DNA from 3 places in the Massilia sp. X63 genome. Region 3 is predicted to be linked to each of the others. Evidence: predicted binding sites of a transcription regulator. Region 3 holds the regulator's gene; each other region holds the start of a gene.

Region 1 (7,393 bases), on a different contig from region 3:
TGTCCTTCCCGAAGTTGCGCGCGATGCTGGGCGACGGCGCCGACGGACGCCTGCGGCATGTGCAGGCCGGGTATTTCGGCAGCCTGACGGCGGGCGAATACGACGAGGACTACATCCGCGAGCGCCTGCGCGTGGGCGCCACCCACCAGCGCATCGGGCTCGATCCGAAGTGGTACATCGGCGCCTATCGCAAGTACCTGTCCGAACTGGGCGGCCTGTTGTGGCGCCGCCTGCGCGGGCAGCCGGAACGCTTCGGCGCCGCCATGGAAGCGGTGCTCAAGATCGTGTGCTTCGACATGGGGCTGGCGCTCGACACCTACACCCACGCCAGCCAGCGCAGCAGCCTGCAGAACCAGAACTACCTGGAGCAGGTCATCGACGGCATGCCGGCCGGCCTGGTGGTGGTCGATGCCGGGCTGCGCGCCCGATCGATGAACCGCATGATGGCCCAGTTGCTGGGCGTGCCCGACGGCCTGCTGCTCGAGCAGGATCTGGCGCTGGAAGACCTGATACCGAGCACCGAATTGGCCAACCGCGCCGCCGAGGCGCTGGCTTCCGGGGCGCCGCACGACAACGTGCTGGTCACGCTCGAAGGGAGCGCCGGCGGCCTGCGCTACGTCGACTTCAACATCCGCCGCACCCGCAAGGACGGCAGCCACATGCTGCTGCTGATCGGCCAGGACATCACCTTCCGCCGCAAGGCGCGCATGCGCCTGCAGGAGAGCGAGGAGTTCTTCCGGCTCACCTTCAACCAGGCCGCGGTCGGCATCGCGCTGCTGGGCGCCGACGGCCGCGTGCTGCGCACCAACAGCAAGATGTCGCAGATCCTCGGCTATTCCGAGATCGAGCTGCTGCAGCGCTTCTTCCAGCAGCTCACCTGCGGCGACGACCTGCCGGAGGAGCTGGCCCTGATCGCGCGCCTGAAGGCCGGCCAGATCAGCGACTACCAGCGCGAAAAGCGCCTGATACGGCGCGACGGCACCCGGGTCTGGGTCAGCGTCAACGTTTCGAGCATGCGCGACGTGAACGGCAACCAGCGCTTCATCTGCGTCATCAAGGACATCCAGCGCCAGAAGCAGGCCGAGGAAGCCCTGCTGCGCATGGCCAATCACGACGCCCTGACCGGCCTGCCGAACCGGGTCCTGATGCAGGACCGCCTGGGCCAGGCCATCATGCACGCGCACCGGGGCGGGCGCCAGGTGGCGGTGATGTTCATCGACCTGGACCGCTTCAAGCACGTCAACGACAGCCTCGGCCACGATGCCGGCGACGCCCTGATCGTCGAGATCGCGCGCCGCCTGTCCGGCAGCCTGCGCGAGAGCGACACCGTGGCGCGCCAGGGCGGCGACGAATTCGTGGTGGTGCTGCCCGACCTGGCGAGCCAGGACGACGCGGCCAAGGTGGCGCGCAAGCTGCTCGACAACCTGTTCCAGCCCATGCTTCTGTGCGGCCACGAAGTGTTCCCGTCCGGGAGCATCGGCATCGCGATGTATCCGCGCGACGGCGAGGACAGCGCCACCCTTCTGAAGAACGCCGACAGCGCCATGTACGGCTCCAAGGGGCAGGGCGGCAACCATTATTCGTTCTACACGGCCGAGATGGGCGAGCACGCGGCCCTGCACCTGCGCATGGAAGGCGCACTGCAGCGCGCCCTGCAGCGCGACGAGTTCCTGCTGGTCTACCAGCCGGTGGTGGACATCGGCAGCGGGACCGTCTCCGGGGTGGAGGCGCTGCTGCGCTGGCAGCCGCTGGACCGGCCCATGGTCTCGCCCGCGGAGTTCATCCCCCTGGCCGAGGAGACCGGCCTGATCGTGCCGATCGGCGACTGGGTGCTGGCCACCGCCATGCGCCAGCAGGTGGCCTGGCGCGACGCCGGCCTGAGCCCGATGCGCATCAGCGTGAACCTGTCGGCGCGCCAGTTCCTGGGCCAGGACGTGGCCCAGCGCGTGAGCGCGCTGCTGGAGGAAACCGGCTGCGACCCGGCCAGCCTGACGCTCGAGATCACCGAGAGCGTGCTGATGGAAAACCCGGCCGCCGCCGCCGACACCATGGGCCGGCTGGCCGCGATGGGCGTGCAGCTGGCGATCGACGACTTCGGCACCGGCTACTCCAGCCTGGCCAGCCTGAAGCGCTTCCCGATCCACAGCCTCAAGATCGACCGCTCCTTCGTGATGGACCTGACCCAGGACGCCGACGATGCCGCCATCGTCAACGCCGTGATCGCGCTGGCGCACTCGATGAAGCTGAACGTGATCGCGGAAGGCGTCGAGACCAGCGAGCAGCTGGCCTTCCTGCAGCAGCACGGCTGCGACCAGATGCAGGGCTATTGCTTCAGCCGCCCGGTGGCGCCGCAGGGGATCGAAGCGCTGCTGCGCAAGGTGGACGCCGAGCCCGTCGTGTAGCCCTTCAGTTGTGGATGTACCTGGCGAACACGTCGCTGAAATCGCGCTTGGTGTGGGTGTCGAACATGGCGGTATTCAGGGCCGCCAGCAGGTCGCCGTACTGCTTGACCAGGCCGCCTTCGCCCGGGGCGATGTTCAGCTTGTGCACCGAGGCCGTGGCCTCCAGCGCGCGCAGGGCATTGTCGCGCGAGGCCGCATCGCGCTTCTGCTGCTTGCCGATGGTGATCAAGGCCTTGTAGATGTCCTTGAGCTGTTCGATATAGGTCTTCTTGATGTCGATCGAGAACACCGTGTTGTCCAGGCTGAACTTGAGCTCGATATCCAGGTCCAGCGTGCCGGCGGTTTCGATGCTGACCTTGCTGATTTCATGCGAGGCGTAGTCGTAGCGCTTGATCGAGCGCTTCGACGACACCGCCGAGTCGCCGTCCACATGGATCAGCGCCAGGTTGGTGAAGCAGTACTCGTCCTTCTTGCTCTTGATGAGAAAGAAGATCTGCTCGCCGTCTTCGCTGAACAGGTAGTCGTCCGCGTCGACTTTGCCGTAGTCCGCAGGCCCGACGATGACGCCGATATCGCTGATACCCAGTGCTTCCGCCGCCAGTTTCTTGAACATGCCCATCCCCTGTAATGAAAGTTGCCTACCTTAGCACTATTTTATTCTGATAAATATTTCCAAGAATCACAGGCTGAGCTTGTTCTATTCCGGCGCAGGCATGGACGCAGCGACGAGATTCCACCACCGGTGGGGTTTTTCGCCGTGCCAACGTCGCCTTGTTGCGCAAGACCGACATGCGCGCCTTCGGCAAGCCGGACTGACGGCAGCAGGCAGGAACGACAACGGCCGCCCCGGTGAACCGGGGCGGCCGTTTGCGTTGGGATGGGGGCGTCGTCAGCCGACCACGTAGCGCTTCGAGGGCCCGCTGGCGAGCGCCTGGCCGCTGGCGCCGTAGACGCCGCCGGCGTCGGCGCTGGCCGGCATGCGCAGGGCGTTGAGCACGCCCTGGTTGTAGGCCAGCTGCTTGTTGATCAGCATGCCGTTGACGCGGTTGAGTTCCTTGGCTTCGCGGGCCAGCTGGAGCAGCTGCTCCCATTGGGCCCGCGCGTCGGCGCTGCCGCCCACGGCCAGCCAGGGCTCCATGCCCGCTTCCGATGCTTCGCAGCCGGCGGCGAGGAGGGCCGCGTGGCGCTGTGCCGTCAGTTCCGCAAGCGCCTGCAGCAGTGCATCCTTTTGGGGAGTGAGCGTCGCCAGCCCGTCGGCGTCAGCTGCTACGAGGAGCTGCTGTTCCTGTTTCATCAGCGCGATGAGGTCGCTGACGTGTTGCTGTTCTTGCGGGACGGTAGAGATCGGGCTGGTGGGCATGAAGGTTTATCGCTTGCGGGAATGGAGCAAGTCGCGCACGGTATCGAGCAGGCCGTCGGCGACTTTCTCGGAGTTGACCTGGAACTGGCCATCGGCGATGGCCATCTTGATGCGCTCGACTTTCTTGGTGTCGAACACCTGGTTGTTGGCGCCCACGGCGCTGGCCATGGCCTGGCCGGCCGAGGACAGGCGCACGCTGTCGGTCGCTGCCGGCGTGGCGCTGGTCGTTGCAGTGGTCGCCGCCCGGTCGGCGCCGCGTGCGTTCGCGCTGCCGTTGGTGTTGGTCGGCTGAAGGCCTGGGTTGCTCTTGAGGGTATCGTTGATTTTCACAGCATCATCCTTCTCTGTTCGGAGCAGAAACTCCGGGATCTGCATCGTGTAACGGCATTAATCTTGCAAACTTTAGGCCGTCCATCATGCAGAAAGTGCGTCGAATGAAACTATGCGAATGCGATAAGGCGGGCGTCAGATCGCCACTTCGATGATGCCGCCGGCGCGGGCGGTGCCGCTCACCACGGTGCCCGACTGCGTGCGCGCCTGCGCCACCTGGCCTTCGGAGGCGTTGTTGATCGCCCGCGCTTCGCTGGACACCGAAAAATTCGTTCCCTTCGAGACCAGGCGCACCGCCTGGCCCTGCTGGATCACCGGGCGCGACTTCAGGGTGTCGAGGCGCAGCGGCGTGCCGGCGGGCAGGGAAGCGGTCGGGGTACGGCCGATGGCCTGGGCCACGTCGGTGATGATGCCGTTCGGCATAGCGGCGATATCGCCCTTCATCATGACGAGCTGTCCGGCGTCGACCGGCTGGCCCTGGGCCAGCGGCACGGCGGCCGCGACATAGTCTGCCATCACGTTCACGGTGGCCTGAATATACACGGTCCAGGGCGCGGGCGCGGTGCAGCGCACCCCGACCGTTGTTTTTCCCCACGCCCGCGCGCCCGGTTGCTGGAAGGCTTCCGGGGCCGGGCAGCTAGCCAGGCTGGTGCGCGGATCGACCTGGCCCACCTTGATCGTCACCTGGCCCGGCAGGCCGGCGGTCTGGGTCTGCAGATACTGCTCGACGACCGTGCGCAGGGCCGGCAGGTTCTGGCGCTGCGCGTTGATGGCTTGCTGCGCGCTCGCGAGGGGCGCGGCCAGCGCAGTGCCGATCAGCAGCAGGTGACGCAGCAGGTGAGCGAAGATGCGTTTCATGGGACGGATGGAGAGAGTCAATGCTGCCATTTTAGGCAGCATGATTCCTTAGCGAAACTTTGAATAGCCGGGGTTTGGCGGTCCTTATCGATCGATTGGGAAGTGTTGCCTATCCGTATCATCGGTGCTGTCCCAACAAGTCTCAACCCGGAGGCGGCATGATCGGCAAGATCGACCAGTACCTGAGTTTCAACGAAACAGCCCTGTCCCTGCGCGCCCAGCGCCAGGAACTGCTGGCGTCGAACATCGCCAACGCCGACACGCCCAACTACAAGGCGCGGGACATCGATTTCACCAGTGCGCTGCAGAGCGCGCTGGCCGGCAAGGGCGCCGCCGGCGGTCCGCTGGCCACCACTGCCCAGAACCATATCGGCCGCGGCAAGCCAACCGGCGACATGCTGTCCAACGGCACCCCCGTGATGTACCGCGGCGAGGTCCAGGGCAACGTCGACGGCAATACCGTGGACATGGACGTGGAACGCAACCAGTTCGCCGACAACGCGCTGCGCTACGAGGCGGGCATCACGATGATCAACCACCAGATCAAGGGCCTGCTGGCGGCCATCCAGGGACAATAAGGATTAACCCGATATGTCGCTCTTCAATATCTTCAACGTTTCCGGTTCGGCCATGAGCGCCCAGGCCCAGCGCCTGAACACCGTGGCCTCCAACCTGGCCAATGCCGACAGCGCCACCAGCCCCGCGGGCGAAGCCTACCGCGCCAAGGCGGTCGTGTTCGAAGCCGTGCCCCAGCAGTCCGGCGCCACCGGGGTGCGCGTGCGCGAGGTGGTCGAGGACCCGTCGCCGCTCAAGCAGGTCTACGATCCCAAGCACCCGATGGCCGACGAGAAGGGCTATGTGGCAATGCCGAACGTGAACGTGGTGGACGAGATGGTCAACATGCTGTCGGCCTCGCGCTCCTACCAGACCAACGTCGAGACCATGAACGCGGCCAAGACCATGCTGCTCAAGACCCTGACCCTCGGTCAATAAACGATAGGCCACCATGACCACCGTAACCAACACCGGCGCCGCCAGCAACGTCAGCGACCTGATGTCGACCATGAACGCCAGGAAGGCCGAGGTCGACAGCGTCCAGGCCGACACCGACAAGTTCATGACCCTGCTGGTGACGCAGCTGAAGAACCAGGATCCGCTGAACCCGCTCGACAACGCCCAGGTCACCAGCCAGCTGGCCCAGCTCTCGACCGTCACCGGCGTCAACAAGCTCAACGCCACCCTCGAATCGCTGAAGAGCAGCTACCAGTCGGCCGAGGCGATGCAGGCCACCAACCTGATCGGCCACGGCGTGCTGGTCGAGGGCAACAAGCTCGCCCTGCTGGAAGGCCAGGCCATCCTCGGCGTCGAGCTGGCGAGCGCGGCCGACAAGGTGCAGGTGGTGATCACCAGCGCCACCACCGGCAAGGAAGTCGCCACCATCGAGCTCGGCGCCCAGGATGCCGGCGTGGTGCCGATCGCCTGGGACGGCGTGGCCGACCCCACCAAGCTCGATGCCGACGGCAAGCCGGTGACCCTGCCCAACGGCGCATATACCTACAAGGTGGTCGCCCTGCGCGGCGGCGAAGCGCTGACCGATGCGAAGACCCTGTCCTTCGACAGCGTCGCGAGCGTCACCACCAACGCCAAGGACGGTATCAAGCTGAACCTGCCGGGCAAGGGTGTCGTCACCATGGCCGACATCAAACAAGTCCTGTAAGCCGAGCCGCTTACCCCATTTACATCAGGAGTACACCATGTCTTTCCAACAAGGCCTGAGCGGCTTGAACGGCGCAGCCAAATCCCTCGACGTCATCGGCAACAACATCGCCAACGCCAGCACGGTCGGCTTCAAGGGCTCGACCACCCAGTTCGCCGACGTCTATGCCAGCTCGCTGAACGGCGCCGGCGGCATCTCGGCCGGTATCGGCGTGAAGGTGGCGAACATCGCCCAGCAGTTCACCCAGGGTAACGTGGAGGCCTCGAACAATCCGCTCGACATCGCCATCAACGGCGCCGGTTTCTTCCGTACCGAAGCCTCGGGCATGGTGCAGTACAGCCGCAACGGCCAGTTCTCGCTGGACAAGAACGGCTTCCTGATCAATGCGCAGGGCGCCAAGCTGACCGGCTACGGCTTGAGTCCGAGCGGCCAGTTGGTGGCCGGTGCCCCGACCCCGCTGCGGATCGATACCGCCGACCTGGCGCCGGTGAAGACCGAAAAGGTGCGCATGGAGCTGAACCTCGACTCGCGCAGCGCGAACCCGACCAATACGCCGTTCAGCGCCGACGACCCGACCACCTACAACAAGCAGACCCCGATGAGCGTGTACGACACGCTGGGCAACCCGCATGTGCTCTCGACCTTCTACGTCAAGAGCGGCCCGGGCGCCTGGGACGTGTACGCCGCCAATGACGGCACCGAAGTGACCAACCTGAAGGTGGCGGC
Region 2 (7,393 bases), on a different contig from region 3:
GGTCTGGGTCAGGCCTTGCACGCCGCCCGGATCGTGGCCGAGCAGGGCGGCGATGGCCGGATCGCCGTCCGCGCCGTCGACGCCGCCAACGCTGATCTTCATCGAGGACTTTTCGCCGGTCTTGTTCGAAGTCAGCACCAGGTGGTAGGGATTGGCGCCGCCATCGGACACGATCGTCGCGGTGACGCCGATATTGGCCTTGTTGATGGCGTCGCGGATGCCCTGCAGCGACTGGTCGCCGGTGTCGAGCGTTACCACGCTGCTGGCCTGGGAACCGTCCTGGCCGAAGCGGGCGCCGTCCAGGTAGCTGCCGGCGCTGCCGGCCGTGAAACCGGCGGCGGCCGGGTTGCTGCCCCCGATCAGGATCTGGCTGCCGTCCTTCGACGTCAGCGTCACGCCGGCGGTGCTGGTGGCGCTGGTGCCGGTATTGGGCTCGCCCAGGCCCTTGGTGCCGCCGGTGACCGCGCCGCTGCCGCCGATGACTTCCGCGATGGTCAGGTTGGAGCCGTCGGCCGCGGTGAATTGCAGGTCGCCGTCCACGGCGCTACCGGTGAAGCTGATGTTGGCCGCCGTCAGGGCCGCGGCCACGGTGCCGCCGGCCAGCGCATTGTCGACCTGAAGGGCGGTGAGCGAAGCGCCACTGCCGGCCTGCGCGACCTGCACCCCGCCCACCGTAAGCGCATAGCTGGAGGTGGACACGGTGGTGACGGTGTCGAAACTGGCGAACAGGCTGGCGGAACTGGTGGAGCTGCCGGCCTTGGCGGTCACGCCGGTGGTGTCGCTCTTGGCATTGATGGCTTCGGCCAGCTGGGCCGCGCTGCGCGTGGTCGCGCCGGTGGTGATGGCGGTGCCGTTGAGGCTCAAGGAACCGTCGCTGATGCCGCCGGTGGCGATCGACGCGCCCAGTGCGCTGCCGGCAACCCCGAAGCTCGCGCCGCTGACGCTGCCGAACTGGAAGGTCAGGATGGTCTTGGCAGTGCCGCCAATGGTCGCGCTCATGCTGGCGCGGCCGGCGGTGCTCAGGCTCTGGGCCGAGGCCATCTGGGTGACGTTGATCCGGTACTTGCCCGCGACTGCGCCGGCGCCGGCGCTGCCGGTGAACACGTCCTTGTCGCCGCTGCTGGCGTTCAGCGCGCTGAAGGTCGCAGGAGAATTCAGGGAGGTGAGGGCGCCCTGGAAGGAACCGACCGCCGCACTGACCTTGCTGAAGGCCGCCATGCGCTGCTGCAGCGCCGCCGACTTCTTGTCGAAGTTGGCCAGCGGCGCTGCTTCGGCCGCCATCAGCTTGCTGACGAGGCCGTCGACGTCGAGGCCGGAACCGATGCCCGATGAACTGATGCCCACTTTGTTTCTCCCGTGAAAGCGATAATGTAAGTCATTATCGACAGAAGCAAACGGGACTTAAGAGTGGGAAATGTGTCTCAATTCAAATAGATGAGAAAAGATGCCTGACCACTGCCAGGCGTGCGGGGACGCGCTGCCCCGCGAGGGGAGCGCGCCGCGGTGCTGTCCAATACAGCTCAGGCCGTTTGGCTGATCAGGAGACCGCGCATCTTGTCGAGCGACTTGGCAATCTCGAGCGCTTCGACCGAGGGGATCTGGCGCACCACTTCACGGGTGTTCTGGTCAATGATCTTGACCACGATGTCCTTGCTGTCCTCGTCGATCGCGAATTCCAGGCTCTGCGAGGACACGCGCATGCCTTCGTTGATCTTCTTGACCGCGTCGCCGACCTGTTCGCGCGAGGGCGCAGGGAGGGCGCCTTCCTGGCCTTCGGCGGCCGTGGCGGACCTGACGGTCTTCACGGCGTGGGTGGTCGGCTGTTCGAGCGCCACCGGCGGGCGTTCCTCCAGCCGTGCTGCCGCGGGTGAACCAAGCGATTGGATGTTCATGGGACTTCCCTAGCGAAAAATCCTCGGCTGAATTTCTTCAGCCGAGGAATGTTCTACTGCACCGATGGACTTGCTAGTCCGTCAATCATTAGCCACGCAGGAGCGACAGGACGCCATTCGGCAGCGAGTTCGCCTGGGCCAGCATCGAGGTGCCGGCCTGCTGCAGGATCTGGCCGCGGGTCATCTTTGCGGTTTCAGCTGCGAAGTCGGTGTCGACGATGCGGCTGCGCGATGCGGACAGGTTCTCGGTCGACGACGACAGGTTCGAGATCGCCGATTCGAAACGCGACTGCAGTGCACCGTATTCGGCGCGCTTGCTGTTCACCGCTGCCAGGGCTGCGTCGGCGATCTTGATGGCCATCTGGGCGTTGTCGAAGCTGGTCACGTCCAGGTTGGCGACCGACTTCAGGTCCGAAGCGCCGGTCAGGCCGGTGCCGGAGGTGCCCTGTTCGGTGACCGAGAAACCCTGCTCCGAGTCCAGCGACACGCGGCCCACCGCCTTGCCGGTTTCGCCGGCGAGGACGTCGCCGCCCTGCAGGGCGCCGGCGGAGGTGTAGTTCTCCAGCTTGACCTTGTCGGAACCGGTCTGGTTGGCGACGTTGATGTTCTCGCCGCTCGAGTTGGTCAGCTTGATGCCGCCGTTGTCGTAGGATGCGGTGACGCCGGTCTTCGACGACTGGGCGTTGAACGCGCTGATCGCCGCAGCGTAGCCGTCCGCGTCAGCCTTGGCGCCGATCTTGAACGAGATGGTCACGGCTTCGGACGCGGTGTTGTTCGAGTCCAGCTTGATGGTTACGGCCGAGCCGGCAGTGACGGTGAGCTTGGCTTCGGTGGTGGCGGTAGCGGACACGCCGGTCTTCGCGCTTTCGGTATTTACCTTGGCGGCAATCGCCTTGGCGCTTTCCGCCTGGCCCGGGCCGATGTCGATCTTGGCCGGACCCTGGAAGCCGTTGATGGTGATGGTGCCGGCGCTGATGGCGGCAGTAGCGGCGGTACCGGCGACCGGTGCACCCGAGGTCTTGGTGTTGTTGCCGTAGGTGCTGGTGCTGAAGTTCGCACCGCCCATCGAGATCAACTGGCCTGCATTGGCGCCGACCTGGAAGTTGGCGGTGCCCATGGTGCCGTCCAGCAGCTTCTGGCCGTTGAATTCGGTGGTGTTGGCGATACGGTTCAGTTCCGAGGTCAGCTGGGTGACTTCAGTCTGCAAAGCCTTGCGGTCGCTGGCCGAGTTCGACGAGTTCGACGACTGCACTGCCAGTTCGCGGATACGCTGCAGGATGTCGCCCGAGCTCGACAGGGCGCCTTCAGCGGTCTGGGCCATCGACACGCCGTCGTTCGCGTTGCGGGTCGCCTGGTTCATGCCGCGGATCTGCGAGTTCATGCGGTCCGAGATGGCGAGGCCGGCAGCGTCGTCCTTGGCGCTGTTGATGCGCAGGCCCGACGACAGGCGCTGGATCGAGGTGTTCAGGGAAGCTTGCGAGGTCGACAGGTTACGCTGCGAGTTCAGGGATGCAACGTTGGTATTGATTACGGATGCCATGGTATTTCTCCAGACTTGTATTTCTAGGGTGGGCCACTGTGCCCTGTTCACTTTGGTGCGCCACGCTGTTCCGTGACGATCACACCGCTGTTGATGCAGGTAACGTGCTCCACGGCAAAAACTTGATGGGCGGCACTGAAATAAACTCGCGATTTTTTGCTCAAGTTCCCCCCGGGCGCTGCGTTAAGACGACAGCGAACAGCCGAACTTTAGGGCTAAAAATAATTTATTTTTTTCCTAAAGCCGGGCTGGCAGGACGGCTTCGGGTGCAGGATAATGAATATTTTTGCAATATTCGCAGTGGCGAATCCACCCATGGTGAATATTTTTTGACAACATGCTCAGCGCTGGCTGGGTAAGTGCTAGGATTCCGGCGGGCCCAGCCCTGTAACGACAATGTCAAACGCGTGATTCTTGTGGGGAGTCGAGCATGAAGAAGATGGGAGCAGCAGGGGCCGTGCTGGCCTTGGCCCTGGCAGGGTGCGCTGCGGCGCCGCAGGACGAGGGGGATGCGGCGGGCGCGCCGGCCGTTGCCAACAACACCGCCGGCCAGGACGGGCACCAGATGACCGGCAGCCGGCTGAAGCGCGACTCGACCGACCGCATGCTCAAGGCGGTCGGCGCCCAGGGCGCGCGCGACGAGATCGACAAGGCGCCGCGCCCCTTGCAGACCCAATAAGTGCGCCCGCGGTTTCAGTCGGCGACCACGACGCGGTTCTTGCCGCTCTGCTTGGCCTGATACATGGCGCGGTCGGCGCGCGCCATCAGGCTGGCCTGTTCCTCGTTCGGGTGGCGCAGCGCCACGCCGCAGGAGAAGGTGATCAGCATCTTCTCGTTGTCGTGCATGAAGAAATGGCGGGTCAGCTCGCGCTGCACGCGCACCATGGCGGCCGCTGCCGCCTCGACCGTGGTCTCGGGCAGCAGGATCACGAATTCCTCGCCGCCGAAGCGGGCGATCACGTCCATCGAGCGCAGCGTGTCGCGCACCACCTTCACCACGTGCTTGAGGGCGCCGTCGCCGGCCAGGTGGCCGTAGGTGTCGTTGAGCTTCTTGAAATTGTCGAGGTCGAGAATGGCCACGCACAGCGGCATGTCGCGGCGGTCGGCGCGCGCGCTCTCGCGCTCGAACACGTCGTCCAGGCCGCGGCGGTTCAGGCTGCCCGTGAGCTGGTCCTCGCGCACCAGCTCGCTCATGTGCTGGAGCTCCGCCTCCAGCATGCGGATGCGGTCCTCGGCTTCCTGTACGTCGCGGTGCACGGCCACCATGCGGTCGCGCGAGGCCAGCGCCTCGTCCTGGGCGGCGCGCATCTCGCGGAGCACTTCCTCCATCACTTCGTTCAGCTCGTTGATGTCGGCCGCGCTCCCGATGCGCGCCGAGTAGCCGGCCAGCCGGGTGTGGTGGTCGCTGGTCGAGGCCGCCACCGAGCCGAGCCGGTCGATGAAGGTCATCATCATGTTCTTGACGGTGGCGCGCACGTCCGAGATGCTGTGGCGCAGCCGGCCCTGCTTGAGGATCACGTCCTTCAGGCTGCGCGTCGCGTCTTCCAGCGAGCGGACGTCGAGCGGACCGCCGATCAGGTCCTGCACGGCCGCGATCTGGCCACGCATCCAGCTGTCGTCGTCGAGCAACTCGTTGACGTTGTCGAGCAGCAGGCGGAACAGGCGCAGCAGCAATTCCTGCTGCTCGGCGCTGTCGCCGCTGCGCAGTTCGATCTGGTAGCACAGCTGCTTCAGGCGGCCGGACAGTTCGCTCAGTTCCTCGCCGCGCGCCAGCCGGACCGCGCCGCCCAGCGCTTCCGCCTCCTGCACCAGTGGCGGACTGCCGGCCAGCAGGGTGGCCAGCGCAAAGGCCAGCGAGCGGCCCAGCATCTCGCGCAGCTGGCGCGCATCCGGATCCTCGTCGCCCAGCGCCATCACCGGCGTGTTGCGGCGCAGATGGCGCTCGAGCACCTGGCCGAGCGCCTGGGCGTAGCCGGCCCAGTCGCCGGTCCTGGCGGCGCGCAGCAGGCGGCGGCCGATCTCGGACACCTCGCCGGGCGTATCGGCCAGGCGGCGCGCGAAGCTCTCCAGCACCTCGGCGGCCGGATTCGCGACCGGGGCGGGCGGTGGGGGCGGCGGCAGGCCGGCGATCTCGTCGTAGATGGCCCGGTAGGCATCCGGCGTGGGGGCGATGCGGCGCGTTGCGAGGCGGCGGAAAGCTTCGCGGGCGATGTCAGCAGGATTCGCGGCAGGAGTCGCGACAGGATTCGCGGCAGAATTCAGGGCGGGGCCGGCAGGAGACTGGGTAGACATGGTGTCAATGCGTAGATTGCTGTTTGGCGACATGATAAGCAGCTTTTTTGCCGAGCATCAATTAAAAAACGGCAACAAAGTATGTCAGTCCTATCCGACCAGCTGGTTGCGGATCGCATAATGGGTCAGCTCGGCGCTGTTCTTGAGCTTCATCTTGGCCAGCAGCCGGGCGCGGTATTCGCTCACGGTCTTGACCGACAGCGACAGTTCGCGCGCGATGTCGCTCACCGTCATGCCGGAGGCGATCATGGTCAGGGTCTGGTATTCGCGGTCGGACAGGCTGTCGTGCAGCGGCGCCTCGTGGTCTTCGCCGACCTGGGCCGCCAGGGTCTGGGCCAGCGCGGCGCTCACGTACTTCTGGCCGTCCGCCACCTGGCGGATCGCGGTGACCAGCTCGCGCGGAGCGCTCTGCTTGGTCATGTAACCGGCCGCGCCCGCCTTCAGCGAGCGGATCGCGTACTGGTCTTCGCGGTGCATCGACAGCATCAGCACCGCCAGATCGGGCTTGTCTTTCTTGATCTGCTTGAGTACGTCGATGCCGTTGCGGTCGGGCAGGGAGATGTCGAGCAGCATCACGTGCGGGCGCGCCTTGCCGACCAGCTTGACGGCGTCGAGCCCGGTTTCGGCTTCGCCTGCGACGATGATGTCGCGCTGCTCGGTCAGGATCTGCTTCAGGCCCTCGCGGACGATCGCATGGTCGTCGGCGATGAATACCCGGATTGTTGCTTTGTCACTCATTCTTGCCTGTGCTCTTGCTTTGATTCGGTGGGTGCTGCCAGCCTGGTCTTGATAGTCAGCATCGTGCCACCTCCGGGCGCAGACGACAAGCTCAGCGTGCCGCCCAGTGCCTTGGCGCGCTCGCTCATGCCGCGCAGGCCGAAGGAGTGCGGCTTGAGGCGGTCGGCCGGCGCGATGCCGCGCCCGTTGTCACAGATCTCCAGGCTCAGGTGGGCGCGCTGGCGCCGCAGCGCCACCGTCACCCGGGTGGCGCCGGCGTGCTTGGCGATGTTGGTCAGCGCTTCCTGGAAGATGCGGAACAGGGCGGTGGCGTGGTCGTCGTCGAGCACGATTTCCTTTTCCGGGCAGCGGAAGATGCAGGCGATGCCCATCTGCTTCTCGAATTCGTGGGCCTGCCATTCGAGGGCGGCCACCAGTCCCAGGTCGAGCATGGTCGGGCGCAGGTCGAGCGAGATCCGGTGCACCGCCTCGATCGTGCGGTCGACCAGGTCGTCGAGGTAGTTGGCCCTTTCCAGCAGGGCCGGCTGCTGGTCCGGCAGGCGCGCGGCCAGCATCGCCAGGGCCATCTTGATGGCCGTGAGGTTGCCGCCCAGGTCGTCGTGGATCTCGCGCGCGATGCGCGCGCGTTCCTGCTCCTTGACCTGTTCGATGTGGTCGGTCAGCTCGGCCAGGCGGGCGCGCGAGCGCAGCACTTCTTGCTGTTCCTGCTTGCTGGCGCTGATGTTGGTCATGATCCCGTCCCACTGCACCGCGCCGCCGTCCACCGGGTGCGGGGTGGCGCGCAGGTTGATCCACTTGACGTCTTTCCAGGCGTCGATCCAGATCCGGCCTTCCCAGTTCCAGGCGCTCATGCCGGCGCGCGAGGCCAGCATCGATTCCAGGTAGCCCTTGCGGTCCTCCGGCAGGATCAGGCGCTCGAACAGCGTGGCGT
Region 3 (7,393 bases):
CTGTCCGTCATCGTACTCTTGACCGCCCTGTACACGGTCAAGCCGCTCGACTTCATGGCCTTCCCGGCCATCCTCCTGATCTCGACCATGTTGCGCCTGGCGCTCAACGTGGCTTCTACGCGTATCGTGCTGACCGAAGGCCATACCGGCGGCGCGGCGGCCGGCAAGGTGGTCGAGGCCTTCGGCCACTTCCTCATCGGCGGCAACTACACGGTCGGTATCGTCGTCTTCGTCATCCTTACCATCATCAACTTCTCGGTGGTGACCAAGGGCGCTGGCCGCATCGCCGAAGTCGGCGCACGCTTCGCCCTGGACGCGATGCCGGGCAAGCAGATGGCGATCGACGCCGACCTGAACGCCGGCCTGATCGGCGAAGCCGACGCCCGCAAGCGCCGCAGCGAAGTGGCGCAGGAAGCCGAGTTCTACGGCGCGATGGACGGTGCGTCCAAGTACGTGAAGGGCGACGCCGTGGCCGGCATCATGATCACCCTGATCAACGTGATCGGCGGCCTGATCGTCGGCGTGGTGCAGCACGACCTGGCCTTCGGCCAGGCTGCCGAAACCTACACCCTGCTGGCCATCGGCGACGGCCTGGTGGCGCAGATTCCTTCGCTGATCATCTCGATCGCGGCCGGTATGGTGGTCTCGCGCGTGGCCAACGAGGACGACATCAGCAGCCAGGTGACCAACCAGCTGTTCGCCCGTCCGGAAGCCCTGTACATCACCGGCGGCATCATCTTCGCGCTGGGCCTGATCCCCGGCATGCCGAACCTGGTGTTCCTGCTGCTGGGCGGCGCCCTGTGCGGCGGCGGCTACATGATCGCCAAGCGCAAGAAGGAACAGCCGGCCAAGGAAGCCGCGGCGGCGGAAGCTGCCGCCACCGCCGCTGCCGGCGGCGCGGCGGCGCCGAGCGAGTCGGAAGAGGCGACCTGGCAGGACGTGATGGCGGTCGACACCCTCGGCCTGGAAGTGGGCTACCGCCTGATCCCGCTGGTCGACAAGACCCAGGGCGGCGAGCTGCTCAAGCGCATCAAGGGCATCCGCAAGAAGTTTGCCCAGGAAGTGGGCTTCCTGGCCCCGCCGGTGCACATCCGCGACAACCTGGAGCTGAAGCCCTCGGCCTACCGCATCACGCTCAAGGGCGTGGAAGTGGGCGCCGGCGAAGCGATGAACGGCCAGTTCCTGGCAATCAACCCGGGCATGGCAAGCGGCACGCTGCCGGGCCTGGTGACCACCGATCCGGCCTTCGGCCTGCCGGCCACCTGGATCGACGCCAGCCTGCGCGACGAGGCCCAGAGCCTCGGCTACACGGTGGTCGACGCCGGCACCGTGGTGGCGACCCACCTGAACCACCTGATCACGACCCACGCTTCGGAGCTGCTGGGCCGCATGGAAGTCCAGGCCCTGCTGGACCACCTGGGCAAGGACACGCCGAAGCTGGTCGAAGACCTGGTGCCCAAGGTCGTGTCGCTGTCGACCCTGCAGAAAGTGCTGCAGAACCTGCTGCAGGAAGGCGTGCACATCCGCGATATGCGCACCATCATCGAGTGCCTGTCGGAGTACGCCGGCCAGACCCAGGACCCGAACGAACTCACCGCCATGGTGCGGGTGGCGCTGGGCCGCGCGATCGTGCAGCAGCTGTTCCCGGGCGCCAGCGAGCTGTCGGTGATGACCCTCGATAATCGCCTCGAGCGCCTCCTGATGCAGGCGATGGGGACGGGCGGCGACGGCGCCGGCATCGAGCCGGGCCTGGCCGACACCATCGCCCAGCAGGCCGCCAACGCGGCGGCCCAGCAGGAGCAGATGGGCCTGAGCCCGGTGTTGCTGGTGCCGGCGCCGCTGCGGGTGCTGCTGTCACGCTTCCTGCGCCGCGCGGTGCCGCAGCTGAAGGTGTTGTCGCACAACGAGATTCCCGAGACCAAGACGATCCGGGTGACCAGCCTGGTTGGCGTGCCGATGTGAGGGCGTGCCGGGGGGGGGCGTGGGGTGGGCGGCTCCACCCGGCGATATGATCGAGCGCGCCGTATTTGCCGCCCACGCGTTCGGCTCCCATTCGCTCAGCCGCCCCGGCTGTTCATCGGCTGCTTGAAGACGTGGGCGGCGCTGGAAGCTGTAGGCTGATCACCTTCCGAGGTGAAGCCGCCCATCCTGCAACTGCGCGTATTCTCCACTCTGATGAGCTCGGCCTATTGAAATAGGCCCATTTCCCCTTCTTTCTCCTTAGATGGTTTCCTCACGGCATCGCCAATAATGTGGTCTATGGCCGGGCAATGGCGCCCACAGCAGACATAGAACAGTACAGCTTGAGTGAAGTGCGGAGAACAACGATGAACGTGAAGAAATTTACAGCGGCTACTTCCCGTGACGCCTTGCGCAAGGTGCGCGAGGCGCTCGGCCCTGACGCGGTCATCCTCTCCAACCGCCCGGTCGACGGCGTGGTCGAGATTCTGGCGCTGGACAACGACGACGTCGCCGCGCTGGCGTCCCCGAGCATCGAAGAGCCGCAGGCGCCAAGCTTCCAGGCCTTCGACAAGGATTTCGATCCGGAGCCGGTGTTCACCCGCGCCCCGGCTGCCTTCGCCCCGGCCGCGCCGGAAGCGCGCCAGGCCTACGTCGAGCGCCGCGCCGCACCGGTCGCCGAGCCGGAAATCCCGCCGACCTACGTCAACCGCCGCGCGCCGAGCCCCGAGCCGGGCATCGACATGGCCGCCATGACCCAGATGATGAGCGCCGCCATCGCCCAGGCCAAGGAATCGGCCGCGCTTGAAATGAGCGGCATGATGAACGAAATCCGCGCCATGCGCGGCCTGATGGAAACCCAGCTGGCCGAACTGTCCTGGAACGCGACCGCCCAGCGCGAGCCGCAGAAGGCCGCCGTGCTGCGCGAGATGCTGGCCGCCGGCTTCTCGGCCACCCTGGCGCGCTACCTGATCGACAAGATGCCGGCCACCAAGGATGCCGGCGAAGCCCTGCGCTGGATCAAGACCGTGCTGGCGCGTAACCTCACCACCATCGCCAACGAGGACGATCTCTTGAACCGTGGCGGCGTGTTCGCCCTGGTCGGCCCGACCGGCGTCGGCAAGACCACCACCACCGCCAAGCTGGCGGCGCGCTGCGTGATGCGCCACGGCCCGGACAAGCTGGCCCTGATCACCACCGACGCCTATCGTATCGGTGGCCACGAGCAGCTGCGCATCTACGGCAAGATCCTCGGCGTGATGGTGCACTCGGTGAAGGACGAAGCCGACCTGCGCATCGCCCTGAAAGAACTCAAGAACAAGCACACCGTTCTCATTGACACCATCGGCATGTCGCAGCGCGACCAGATGGTGACCGAGCAGGTGGCCATGCTGAGCGAATCCGGCGCCGACGTGAAGCGCCTGCTGTGCCTGAACGCGACCTCGACCAACGAAACCCTGAACGAAGTGGTGCGCGCCTACCAGGGCTCGGGCCTGGCCGGCTGCATCATGACCAAGCTCGACGAAGCCGCCTCGATCGGCAACGTGCTCGACGTCGTGATCCGCCAGAAGCTCAACCTGCACTACATCTCGAACGGCCAGCGCGTGCCGGAAGACCTTCACCTGGCCGACCGCGCCATGCTGGTCGACCGCGCCTTCCGCAACAACCGCAACGCTAGCGCCCAGTTCGGCGATGCCGACCTGCCGCTGATGATGGCCGCCGCCGCGGCCGGACAAAACGCGGACCGCAGCCTGCGCGAGGTGCACCTTGGCTAGTTTCGATTTCGACCAGGCCGAAGGCCTGCGCCGGATGCTGCAGGGCCCGCGCCCGCGCATCGTGACTTTTCTCTCGGCCACGCCGGAAGACGACAAGGGCGCCATGCTGGTCAACCTGGGCGCCTCGCTGGCCCAGCTGGGGAACGAGGTCCTGATCGTCGATGCCTGCGAACGCGACTACGGCGTCGCGCGCCGCCTCGGCCTGAGCCGTGCCGCCACGCTGGCGAACGTGGCGCGCCAGGAGTGCGGCCTGAACCAGGTGCTGCACGCGGTGCCGCAAGGCTTCTCGGTGGCCACGCTCGGCTGCGTGCAGGACAGCCTTGATGCCCGCCGCCTGGCCAAGACCTTCGACGTGCTGGTCAAGCAGGCCGGCATCGTGATGGTCGACGGCGAACTCGGGCCGGACGGCGCATTCCCGCTGCCGCTGATGGCCGATTCCGAGATCGTGGTGCAGGTCGGAACCAGCGCCGCCTCGATCACCAACGCGTATGCGCTGATCAAGCGACTGGCGCAACAACTGGGTCGCCGCCCCTTCGGCATCCTGGTGACCGGCGCGACGGAGGCCGAGGCCAAGGTGGTATACGATAATATGTGTACTGCGGCAACTCGCTACCTGGCGGTCAGCCTCGGCTCGATGGGGTCGGTGCCGGCCGACGAGTACCTGCACCGGGCCGCGCGCCTGGGCCGCGCGGTGGTCGATGCCTTCCCGCTGGCGGGCGCCTCGGTGGCGTTCCGCCGCCTGGCCGGCAAGTTCGCGCTGCACGCGATGCCCGGCCTCGGCAGGGGAGGCAGCACGCATTTCGGGGCCTGACCCAGGCAGTACCACAGGTAGCACCACAGGCAGCACATACAGAAGAACAGATAAGCAAAACGCATGTACACGGTCAAAGGGAAAGCGGACAAGAACCATTTGCTGACGGAGCACATGCCGTTGGTGAAGCGGCTTGCCCACCACATGAAGGCCAAGCTGCCGCCTTCGGTGGAAGTCGATGACCTGGTGCAGGCCGGCATGATCGGCCTGCTGGACGCGATCAACCGCTACGAAGACAACCACGGGGCCCAGTTCGAGACCTATGCGGTGCTGCGCATCCGCGGCGCCATGCTCGACGAACTGCGCAACAGCGACTGGATGCCGCGCAGCACGCGCCAGAACATGCGCAAGGTCGAAGCCGCGATGGAGGCGCTGCAGCAGCGCCTGGGCCGTCCGGCCAGCGAATCCGAGATCGCCAAGTCGCTCAAGATGTCGCTCGCCGACTACCAGGAGATGCTGGGCGACGGCGGCGGCCACCAGCTGCTGTACTACGAAGACTTCCACGACCAGGACGGCGACGGCGGCAGCGACGGCTTCCTCGACCGCTATGCGGTGGACGACGCCGATCCGCTGCGCAGCCTGCTCGATACGGGCTTCCGCCAGGCCGTCATCGACGCCATCGACAATCTGCCGCCGCGCGAGAAGATGCTGATGGGCCTCTACTACGAGGAAGAACTCAACCTGAAGGAAATCGGCGCCGTCATGGGCGTGAGCGAATCGCGGGTGTCGCAGCTGCACACCCAGGCGGTGTCGCGTCTGCGCGCTGCGCTACGGGAGCAATTGTGGACTGGGCCAGCGTAGCCGGCCTGGTGCTCGCGATCGCGGGCGTACTGGTCGGCCACACGCTGGACGGCGGCAAGTTCGCCTCGCTGATCCAGCCGGCCGCCTTTGCCATCGTGGTGGTCGGCACCGCCGGCGCCACCCTGCTGCAGAGCGAACGGCGCAGCTTCATGCTGGGCCTGCGCATGCTGCGCTGGGTGTTCTTTCCGCCCAAGTCCAACCGCGACAAGCTGTCGCGCGAAATCGCCTTGTGGAGCCTGAGCGCGCGCCGCGACGGCCTGCTCTCGCTCGAGCAGTACATGGGCACGAAGGACAAATTCATCCAGAAGGGCCTGCGCCTGGTGATCGACGGCATCCAGCCCGAGAAGCTGCGCAACCTGCTCGAGAGCGACATCACCGCCTACGAATTCTCGCAGCGCCAGGCCGCGCGCATCTGGGAATCGGCGGCCGGCTATGCGCCCACCATCGGCATCCTGGGCGCGGTGCTGGGCCTGATCCACGTGATGGAAAACCTGTCCGACCCGGCGCGCCTGGGCTCGGGCATCGCGGTGGCCTTCGTCTCCACCGTGTACGGGGTGGGGCTGGCCAACCTGTTCTTCTACCCGGTCGGGAACAAGCTGAAAGCCATCGTCAGCGACCGCGTGGCCCAGTACGAGATCCTCGCCGAAGTCTTCCACGACCTCGCCACCGGCGACCACACCCGCGTGGTCGACGAACGGGTGGCGAGCCTCCTGACGCGCCATTGAGCGACGGCCCATGGCGCGCAAACGCTACGACGACTCCCAGGAAAACCACGAGCGCTGGCTGATCTCGTACGCCGACTTCATCACGCTGCTGTTTGCCTTTTTCGTGGTGATGTACGCGATCTCGATCGTCAACGAGGGCAAGTATGCGGTGCTGTCCGAAGCGCTGGGCGACGCCTTCGGCGGACGTAGCGCCGCACCCCAGATCAACACCAGGGTCGAGCCGGTGCTGCCGCTGTCGCACATCGTCAACCGCAAGCGCCTGGAAGCGGCGCGGCGCGAGCGCGAGCGCATGGAGACCCTGGCCAAGGACCTGACCGCGACCCTGATGCCGCTGGTGAAATCGGGCCAGGTGCGGGTGACGCAGAATGCGCGCGGCATCGGTATCGAACTCAACGCCAGCGTGCTGTTCGCGCAGGGCGAGGCGACCCTGCAGCAGGACGCGCGCGAGGTGCTCGGCGCGGTGGCCGGACTGCTGAAGGACGACCAGCACCGGATCGAGGTCGAAGGCCATACCGACAACCTGCCGATCACGAACGAGCGCTTCGCCTCGAACTGGGAACTGTCGGCGGTGCGCGCCGCCAGCGTGGTACGCTTGTTCATCGAGAACGGCGTGGCGGATGCGCGCCTGTCGGCCATCGGCCACGGCGCCACCCGGCCAGTGGCGCCGAACGATACGCCCGACGGCCAGGCGCGCAACCGGCGCGTGGCGGTGATGATCCTGGCGTCGGTGCCGGAACCCTTGCCGACCGGCGTGCAATAAAATGTCATTTTTGCAGCTCAAATGAAATAATATTTCAGGAGATCTCATGCATGTCATACGCGCTTTGCAAAGATGCCTGCCGCTGCTCCTGCTCGCTTTCGGCGGCCTGGTGAGTGCCGTGGGAGCGGTCGAGAAAGAAGACCAGGTGCGCCACCAGCTGGAAGTCGTGACCACGGAAGGAAAGGTGCGGGTGCGCCTGATCGTCGAGAACCGGGGCGACAGCACGATCTACATCCCGCGCGAAGTCGCGGCGGAAGACGAGATCACCGGCCGCCGCTTCGACCTGCGCGAAGTCAGCAACGGAAAAGCCGGCAAGCCGGTCGACTACACCGGCATGATGGTCAAGCGCGCCGCGCCCACGGCCAGCGATTACCAGGCCGTGGCGCCGCACACGATGCACATGCACACCATCGACATCACGCCTTCGTATGCGTTCAGGAAGGGCCGGCAGCGCTACCAGATCGGCTACGACGGCCCGTGGCTGCCGGACGTCGCGCAGCTGGACGCGGTCCGCCACAGTCCGGCCGAACCGGTCACGTTCAGCGTCGGAAAATAAAAGGCA

What was found. The regulator FliA, encoded in region 3, starts transcription of late flagellar genes. The targets are predictions, from matches to a motif close to CTAAAGTTTNNNNNNNNNNNGCCGNTA.
Region 1: the regulator FliA is predicted to act here: its motif matches at 4,142-4,168, upstream of flgM (flagellar biosynthesis anti-sigma factor FlgM).
Region 2: the regulator FliA is predicted to act here: its motif matches at 3,619-3,645, upstream of AB3347_RS13635 (flagellin).

The regions. Positions count from the first base shown of each region.
Region 1 is NZ_JBFTEF010000006.1:4,081-11,473, forward strand. Features, by position in the region: gene AB3347_RS13425 (EAL domain-containing protein) at 1-2,402, shown strand, start outside; gene AB3347_RS13430 (PH domain-containing protein) at 2,407-3,015, opposite strand; gene AB3347_RS13435 (flagella synthesis protein FlgN) at 3,292-3,762, opposite strand; gene flgM (flagellar biosynthesis anti-sigma factor FlgM) at 3,769-4,092, opposite strand; gene flgA (flagellar basal body P-ring formation chaperone FlgA) at 4,228-4,950, opposite strand; gene flgB (flagellar basal body rod protein FlgB) at 5,109-5,528, shown strand; gene flgC (flagellar basal body rod protein FlgC) at 5,542-5,943, shown strand; gene AB3347_RS13460 (flagellar hook assembly protein FlgD) at 5,957-6,667, shown strand; gene AB3347_RS13465 (flagellar hook protein FlgE) at 6,705-7,393, shown strand, end outside.
Region 2 is NZ_JBFTEF010000006.1:42,854-50,246, forward strand. Features, by position in the region: gene fliD (flagellar filament capping protein FliD) at 1-1,344, opposite strand, end outside; gene AB3347_RS13630 (flagellar protein FlaG) at 1,521-1,892, opposite strand; gene AB3347_RS13635 (flagellin) at 1,981-3,432, opposite strand; gene AB3347_RS13640 (hypothetical protein) at 3,863-4,111, shown strand; gene AB3347_RS13645 (GGDEF domain-containing protein) at 4,126-5,724, opposite strand; gene AB3347_RS13650 (response regulator) at 5,815-6,462, opposite strand; gene AB3347_RS13655 (ATP-binding protein) at 6,459-7,393, opposite strand, start outside.
Region 3 is NZ_JBFTEF010000028.1:7,972-15,364, forward strand. Features, by position in the region: gene flhA (flagellar biosynthesis protein FlhA) at 1-1,962, shown strand, start outside; gene flhF (flagellar biosynthesis protein FlhF) at 2,328-3,734, shown strand; gene AB3347_RS25490 (MinD/ParA family protein) at 3,727-4,545, shown strand; gene AB3347_RS25495 (RNA polymerase sigma factor FliA) at 4,609-5,346, shown strand; gene AB3347_RS25500 (flagellar motor protein) at 5,328-6,071, shown strand; gene motD (flagellar motor protein MotD) at 6,082-6,831, shown strand; gene AB3347_RS25510 (hypothetical protein) at 6,878-7,387, shown strand.